DNA from 2 places in the Paenisporosarcina macmurdoensis genome. Region 2 is predicted to be linked to the other one. Evidence: riboswitches for the same ligand, from Rfam matches in the RefSeq annotation. Region 2 holds a riboswitch; the other holds the start of a gene.
What was found. Region 2 has a riboswitch for cobalamin ahead of ACFPYN_RS17110 (ABC transporter substrate-binding protein). Riboswitches for the same ligand answer to the same signal wherever they lie in the genome.
Positions count from the first base shown of each region.

Region 1: another riboswitch for cobalamin. It lies ahead of ACFPYN_RS16605 (ribonucleoside-diphosphate reductase subunit alpha); the one in region 2 lies ahead of ACFPYN_RS17110 (ABC transporter substrate-binding protein).

Region 1 covers NZ_JBHSRI010000025.1:594,138-598,581, forward strand. The annotation lists gene ACFPYN_RS16600 (diguanylate cyclase domain-containing protein) at 244-1,788, shown strand; cobalamin riboswitch at 2,036-2,213, shown strand; gene ACFPYN_RS16605 (ribonucleoside-diphosphate reductase subunit alpha) at 2,394-4,444, shown strand, end outside.
Region 2 covers NZ_JBHSRI010000025.1:707,533-711,976, reverse strand. The annotation lists gene ACFPYN_RS17115 (FecCD family ABC transporter permease) at 1-871, opposite strand, end outside; gene ACFPYN_RS17110 (ABC transporter substrate-binding protein) at 864-1,829, opposite strand; cobalamin riboswitch at 1,992-2,179, opposite strand; gene ACFPYN_RS17105 (STAS domain-containing protein) at 2,515-3,534, opposite strand; gene ACFPYN_RS17100 (HAD family hydrolase) at 3,785-4,444, opposite strand, start outside.

The DNA of each region.
Region 1 (4,444 bases), 110 kb from region 2:
CCATGTCTTTTGCGCCGATAGACGACACGAAACCGCTCTTAGCATGCAAAAATCCGCTAATAGCACAACATGAGCCACCATAATGAAAACATAACTTGTTAAGAACATCCGCATAATATGGCAAAATGCGACCTGTTTAGACGGTCAATGTGTTTTATTCGACAATTAATAGTGAGAAAATTACAAATTTAATTTATAATGGAGAGATATACCTAGTGTAGTAGGGGAAATGAGGTGGTTAAGATGGCAATTTCAACTGTTTTATATTACTTTCTTGCCTATATTTTACCTGCATCTGCTTTACTAGCGATGTCTTTCGTGGTGATGTTCCGTAATCCTAAACGGACTGAACATCAGCTTGTTTTTATCATTATTAACTTGTATGCATTTATGTTTCTTGGAGAATTTATTCGCCATATTTTACCGGTCGAAAACAGTGCATATATTCATGATTACATTACAGTTGTAGCGGGTTTGTTTATTGTGATGTTCGGTTTTCATTTTTTTGCTAAAGTGTCTAAAATGGAAGAAATCATGCCTAAATGGTTATATCCTAGTTTATTTTATGTCCCACTACTATTCCTTGTTTTTTACATGTTTACAATCGATCCTAGTCAAACAATCGAAAATTATGTAAGACAAGGACATTGGATTTATGGGAAACTAGATATGGCTTACTATGGGGCTGTTCTTACTAGTTCACTCATATCTTTACCTTCATACTTTATGTTAAGGAACGGAATAAAACGTGTCCATACTAAACAAGATATCGAACTTTTAAAGTTTCTCTCTTGGACTGTTTTAACCATAATCGTAGTCATACTTGTATTGGGTCTGCCAAATTACCGTGGGGCCATGCCTCCTTATCCTTATTTATATACTGGGGTTTTATTAGCAGTATTATTTACTTATAGCATGTTAAAATATAATTTTTTGTCAAATGTCAACGATCAATATGCTACTCTCTTTAACTTGAATTCATCAGCTATCTTTATATTTACTGAGAAATGGATGGTAGAGCAAGCAAATGAAGCCGCACTGTTACGATTTCCTGAAAAAAAGAAAGAGTTCTTTGCTTTATTCCGTGCAAATAAAGATGATGAACAATTGTTAGCTATTCAAAATCAATTAAAGCAAGGAAATTCAATCCATTCTATTTTGTATCATATGAAAAGTGATGTTGTCGATGCTTATTTCATGCTAGACGGGAAACGGTTTATTAAAAATCGGGCGATTTCCTATTATTTAATTTGTCGTGACATTACCGAAGAAAAACTTGCAGATGACCGTGTTCACTACCTCGCTTATCACGATATGTTAACGGGTGTGGCCAACCGTGCTTCATTTGTTCAATTATCCGAGAAATATATAGTCAATAATCCAGACCGTATCGCGTATTTTGCGTTATTGGATTTAGATCATTTTAAAACGATTAATGATGTTTATGGACACCTAGTCGGAGATGAAGTACTTATTCATACAGCCTCAGTCCTCAATGAGTTGGTTGCTGGAAGTGGGCATACAGGCCGTATTGGAGGGGACGAGTTTGTTATTGCGGTTTCAAAAAATAAACGTTTCGTAAATGTGAATCAGTTAATGGATCAAATTCTAATTGCTTTCCAAGAACATCCTTTCGTTTATAGAGATGTGTTGATTGAAATAGAACTAAGTATTGGGTGTAGTACGTATCCGTTTGAAGGAAGAACGTATGATGAGCTTTATGCACTCGCTGACCAGCGAATGTATTCTGAGAAAAGAAAGCGCAAAGAGCGAGCGGAAATGGAGTGATTTATTGTTGTCTCAACAAGAAAAAGAGCTTCACAAAAATGAACAAGTCAGTTATTTAATGAAGCATGGGATTGGCTCGAACGCGGACAAGTTGCTGCCGAAAATATTGCAAAACAACAAGATAAAAAATATTTTTTAAGTGAATTAGTGAGCGTTAATAAGGGTTAAGAGAATTCTAAGATATTTCGGCTATTGAACGATAAAACACAATATGTTAGATTGATATTTATACAAAACACAATATGTAGTATGTAAAAGAAAAAATGGTACCAGCAATGGTTTAATAGGGAATTCGGTGAAATACCGAAGCTGTCCCCGCAACTGTAAGTGCAACGACTGTACGAAGTCCACTGTGTCACGACACGGGAAGGCGTATGGAAGGCTAATGCACGAGCCAGGAGACCTGCCATTTTTTCATAAGCATCACTTTCTTCGGGGGTTGAGGAGTGGAAGCGAGCTATCTGTAGCGAGCGATATTCCATTTTCTCGCAAACCACTTTAACTCCTTTCATTCTAACAATCATGAGCGATGGCTCAGCCGAAAAGGCTGATTCATCGCTTTTTTGTGTTAATAAAATTGGGCTTTTGGAAGGGGAATATACGATATGCAAAAGGTATTATCAAAAAAATATGCTAATATTGATCAGTTATTTACATTATTTACAGAGGATCAGTTAGCACCACTATTGCGTGCACATGATAAGTGGATGAAGAAAAATCCTGAGGCAACAGATGCGCAATGGTCTCAAGCGATGGTGTTAGAATCTCTCAGTCATCTGGACGAAGAGGAGCCATTTTGGACATTCGTAGCTGCACGTATTTATTTAGTGCAAGTGTACAGTGAAATCGCCATTTTACGTAGCTGTTCAATGGATAATGTTTACAAGGACTTCTATAAACATCTCACTCGTTTATCAGACAAAGGATTGTATGATGCTCGATTGCTTCAATCTTATACAAAAGAAGAAATTATAGACTTTGGTGAAATACTTGAACCACAGCGTGACTCGCTTTTTACATATATCGGATTAAAAACGTTAATGGATCGATACGTGGCAAGAGACTTCGATAAAACGACAGCGGAACTTCCACAAGAACGATGGCTCATCATTGCCATGACGTTAATGCAAAATGAATCATTGAATCGCTTAGAGAAAGTAAAAGAAGCATATTGGGCGATGAGTAATTTATATATGACGGTGGCAACGCCAACACTTTCTAATGCCGGCAAGCCACATGGCCAGTTATCAAGCTGTTTTATTGATACGGTTGACGATAGTCTGCAAGGAATATATGACTCTAATACGGATGTTGCAACTTTATCAAAATACGGCGGTGGTATTGGCATATACATGGGGAAAGTGCGTAGTCGCGGTTCCTCAATTCGTGGATTTAAAGGTGCCTCAAGTGGGGTCATGCCTTGGATTAAACAATTGAACAATACAGCTGTTAGCGTCGATCAACTCGGTCAGCGCCAAGGAGCAATCGCCGTTTATTTAGATGTTTGGCATAAAGACATTTTGCCGTTTTTGGACTTGAAGTTAAATAATGGTGATGAGCGAATGCGTGCCCACGATATTTTTACAGGCGTTTGCTTGCCAGATATTTTTATGGAAAAAGTACAAGCGCGGGAAGAATGGACTCTATTTGATCCTCATGAAGTCCGCACCTTAATGGGATATTCTTTGGAAGATTCTTATGATGAAAAGCGTGGAATAGGCTCGTTCCGTGACAAATATCAAGCATGTGTAGCAGACACACGCTTGTCTAGAGAAGTTGTACCAGCAATTGATATCATGAAACGAATTATGCGCAGTCAACTTGAAACAGGTGTCCCATATATGTTTTACCGTGACGAAGTGAACCGTATGAATACAAATAAGCATGAAGGCATGATTTATAGCAGTAATTTATGTACAGAAATATTTCAAAACATGAGTGCTACTGAATTTGAGTCCATTACGATAGAAGATGATATCATCGTGACACGCCGAAAACCAGGTGATTTTGTCGTCTGTAATTTGTCTTCAATCAACTTGGGGAAAGCAGTACCGGCTGGAGTCTTAAAACGTCTCATCACCGTGCAAGTTCGCATGCTCGATAATGTGATTGATTTGAATATGATTCCTGTCCCGCAAGCCGAACGGACAAACGCGAGATACCGGGGAATTGGTCTTGGCACATTTGGTTGGCATCACTTATTAGCATTAAAATCAATCCGCTGGGAAACGGATGAAGCGGTCCAGTTTGCAGATGAACTATATGAAGAAATCGCCTACTTAACGATCGAAGCATCCATGAGCTTATCGAGGGAAAAAGGACCGTACCCGTTATTTAAGGGGTCAGGTTTCCACACGGGTGACTATTTCGAATCTCGTGGATACACATCAAAAAAATGGCGTGAACTTCGCTTTGACGTGTCGATGAACGGCATGCGAAATGGCTACTTAATGGCCGTGGCACCGAATTCTTCTACATCGATTTTAGCAGGAAGCACGGCTAGTATTGACCCGATTTTCCAAAAGAGCTATTCAGAAGAAAAGAAAGACTACAAAATTCCAGTAACCGTACCGGATTTAAATAAGGATACGACTTGGTACTACAAATCAGCGTATTTCATCGATCAACACTGGACGCTGAAACAAAACGCTGCTCG
Region 2 (4,444 bases):
AGATAATGAGTAATGTAGCGCCATTAATAAATGATAACGGAAGAACATGGCGATGATCTGCTCCCCATAATAAACGAACCATATGTGGGACAACGAGTCCAACAAAGCCAATGGTTCCAGACACTGCAACTGCTGCGCCTGTTACCATAGAGCCTCCAACTAAAATCATCATTTTTCGTTTTTTAATATTAACACCTAAATGCTTCGCACGCTCTTCACCGAATAACATGGCGTTTAGTTCACGTCTGTTCAGCCACATTAAGAAAGTTCCAATGATGATGAATGGCAGGGCCATATTTACGTAGTCCCATCCACGCATGGAAACACTTCCAAGCAACCAACCGATAATTTGTCGAAGTTCCTCACCTGTTAAAGCAATCATCAGTGAAATGATGGAACCTAGAAATGAACTAAAAACAATCCCTGTTAAGATGATGGTTTCCATTTTCATCGAGCGATCGACGAGTTTTGCAAACCCCATTACGCCAATCATCGTTGCGAATGCACCAATCATGCTAAAGACAGGTAAAGTAAACATTCCTAAAACAGGAATGGAGATTCCAAAAAACAACGTGACAACGGCTCCTACTGAAGCACCTGAAGAGATGCCTAGCGTATAGGGGTCCGCAAGAGGATTTTTCAGTAACCCTTGAAACGATGCACCCGCAATAGCTAGTGAAGCTCCTACTAATCCAGCAAGTACCACACGAGGCATACGAATATTCCACAAAATATTTGCTGCGCTTGCGTCTCCTTGTCCATTCCACAAAGTGGAGATGGGTATGGACACCGTGCCAATCGTCACACCGAAACCGATTGACACGATAAGGAAGACGATGGACACAACGTACGCAATGACTCTTTTATTCACCAAAAGCCTCTGGATAAATGGCTTTCGCTAATACTTCAAGTCCATCTGCAAGACGTGGACCCATACGACCTGTGACATCCGCATCAACGTCTACCACTGCCTTATTTTTAACAGCTGTCACATCCGCAAAACCATTGCGATTCAAAACTATATTAGTTGAATCCGGTGTGTATGCTCCGTATGTTGTAATGATGACATCGGGATTTCGTTTGACGATTTCTTCAGGATCTAATTTAATCCACCCCTCAAGATCACCCACTAAATTTTCAGCGTTGATTAAATTCAACATTTCGTTCATCATCGTTTTACCTGCTGGTGAATAAATTTCAGGTTCTGGAGATATTTCAACAAGTACATTCTTTTTCGTATCAACTGTTGCCACTTTATCTTGTACATCTTGCACGGTTGTTTTCATCTCTTCAACAATCTCGCTTGCTTCCTCAGACTTGTCTGTAAGCTTGCCAATATCTTCAATCGTTTCATACGTTGAATCGAATGATTCAGCATTTGCAACCGTATAAACCTTTATGCCTGCATCTCTCAGTTGTTTTAAACCTGGATCCCAAGTGCCAAGTGCAGATTCATGCGCCAACACTAAATCAGGATTTAAACTGATGATCTTCTCAACATTAAACTCCATGCCGCCAATCTTATCTTTTGAGGCAGCTTCTTCTGGGTAATTATCGAAATCAGAAACGCCCACGATTTCTTCCTCTAAGCCAAGTGCATACAATATTTCTGTATTACTTGGAATCATTGAAACGATTGCTTTTGGTGCTTCTTCCAATGTGATTTCATTGTCTGTGACATCCTTAACTGTCATCGGGAATTGTGCAGTCTCTTTCCCTGCTTCAGTTTCAGGTGATGCGTGATCTTCTCCATGTTCTTCTTGCCCACACGCTGTTAATAGTATTGCAGCGAGTGCTGTTGCGATCCATAATTGCCAAATCTTTTTCATTGTGTGTTCCTCCTCGATCAATTGTGTATCTGTGTGTCGCAAAACAAAGTTTTTTAGACACAAAAAAATCCTCCGCGTATAGTCGGAAGATGGTTGGTTGAATATAGGCTTTTGCTAAATGAGCACGAGCTGATTCACACCATTCCTATCCTCGTAGGGTTGCGGGTGTTTCGCACGTAGGCAGGTCTCCTGGCTTGTGATCAGTGGGCGGCGCGTCTTCCCAAAGCATAATGCTTCAGTGACTTGATGCGCTTTCCCCTCACATACAGTGGCGGGACCGCGTCGGATTTGAACCGACTTCCCTTTTAACTCTGCGATTGAAGCAGAGCACCTTCGTGTTAGAGCTATGTAATTCATTTTTTATTATACATGAATTCCTTGGAGTGTCGAGACGTCCTTCTCTAAAAAGATGTAGCTGATTTCCATTGCAGCGGACGCTTTCCGGGGGGCACGGCTTCAGCCGCTTCCCTCGCGGCGCTCAGTCCAGGGTCTTCAGCTCGTGCTGTTCCCCCTGGAGTCGCCGCCTCCATTCCAATCAGCCTGTACTGAAAAAGCATATAAAAATTGCCTTTCAGTAAAATGCAAGTTACTACACTACCATTAAAAACAGGTAGAGAAAACGATTCGTTTTTCTCCACCTGTTTTATTTCAGGGGCTAATTAGATAGCCCCTCATCATTATTTTTTTATATAATTCTTCGTCCGCTCTGAGCTAAAGCATAATGTATTCCGTGTTGTAGCGTTTGGAAACAATCTATTTTCGTTAAATCTATATCCGCCTGAATAATAACCTGACTTAATTCACCAGAAATGCCTACAATGATTGTTTTCGTTCCAATGAGTGTAGCTGCCAGACCAATTTTTTCGATCAAGCTTACTGTATGTTGGGTGATACCTTTATTGAGTCCAGTTAAGTCTAGTATTAAATACTTTGCTTTATGTGCTGGCAAATTGCTTAACGTCTTAATAAGGAGTTCTTCAGAACGTTCTTCATCATACTTCCCTAGTAGTGGGACTACAACTACCCCTTCTAACACTGGAATAATTGGTGAAGAAAGCTCTTGAATGAGCTCTTTTAAATCTCTTGTTTTATCTTCTACAAGTGCTTCCAAATGGGAAATTAGTTCTGATTCCTTTTTTCTTGCTAATTGATGAATATTATCTGAAACAGTCACAGCCGAAGGGAAATACTCAATTACGCTGTATTCATGACCTTCTAGTTGTTGTTGAACGACTTTGTACCAAATATTTGTGCCGAATAGACCTGAAAAAATGCCTGCGTAATGTGCAGCGAGGAATTTACCTCCCTGAATTTTTCCTTGTGCCACGTTAATTTTATGTTCCCAACTATCTTTCAGATGAGCCGTTAATGTTTTTGAGTTGAAATCTAAGTGATGAATGGAGGTGCGTCCCCATCCAGCTGAGGCATATGTATTTGTGATTAACTCTGCCGCTTCAGAGACACTTACATCTTTTATTTTCTCGAAGTATTCTCCAACCACAAGCCCTTGTCTAAAACCGGTTGTTTCAAAAACTAAACTCGATGCTTCTTCACCTGAAATTTCCTCAATGGTATCGAAGAACTCTCTCATAGCAGTAGATATCCAGAAGAGAACGGAGTCTTGCCCTTCAAAAATAAATTGGCCTTGTTCCAAGTCCCATGTGAAATCTAGTCCAGCTACATTAATGTTAGAATTTGTACCCACTACTTGTATGCTCCTTTAAGAATCTATATTTCACTTACTGTAATTCCATTATATGTACCAAATAAACACTAGTCCACTTTAGTTGTATATGTGTAGGGGATAATCCTGACTTAAAACTGATTGTGTTCACAGACTTCACCATAATGTCTTAGTTATTATTGTTCATCACTCTAATTAATAAGTCATCATTTTGCATCATAAATAATCCACCTATAAAGCTTATTTTATATTTTTGATTCTGATTTTTTACTTAATTAAATTTATTTAAATTTTTAATGATAATAGGTATTTCAGCCAAATCATCAACAATAAAATCCGCATCAACATTATCCCATTGAACATCTTTTTTCCAAATACTTTTCATACCAGCATTTTGTGAAGCTTTAACATCATTTTCTGGATGGTCTCCAACAAATACACTTTGATTTGATACCACATTCAGTTGGTTCAATGCTCTCTTAAAAATTTGGATATCTGGTTTTTTTAATCCTTCCCATCCAGACACTAAGATAGCTTCAAAATAGTCTTCAATTCCTAAAGCTTTAATATTATCCATCTGAAATTGTCCATATCCATTTGTAATCATTCCTAAGACTATGTTATTTCTTTTCAATTCTTCTAACATTATTAGGAGATTAGGAAAAGGAACACAATTATTTTTAAATTCATTTATATAATCTTGAAGTAGATACTCCCAATTTACCCCAGTAATATTTAATTCATTAACTAACTGTTGATACACTTTATCTTTCCAAACATATCCTCGGCTATCTAGCTCTATAAATCTTGTGGTATATATCTTTTTTGGTATATGTCCAACCCACTTGTTCAATCGATCATATTGCATATCGATAAAATTCATTACTGATTGATCTCGATTTAACAAAGTTCCATCAAAATCAAATAACAC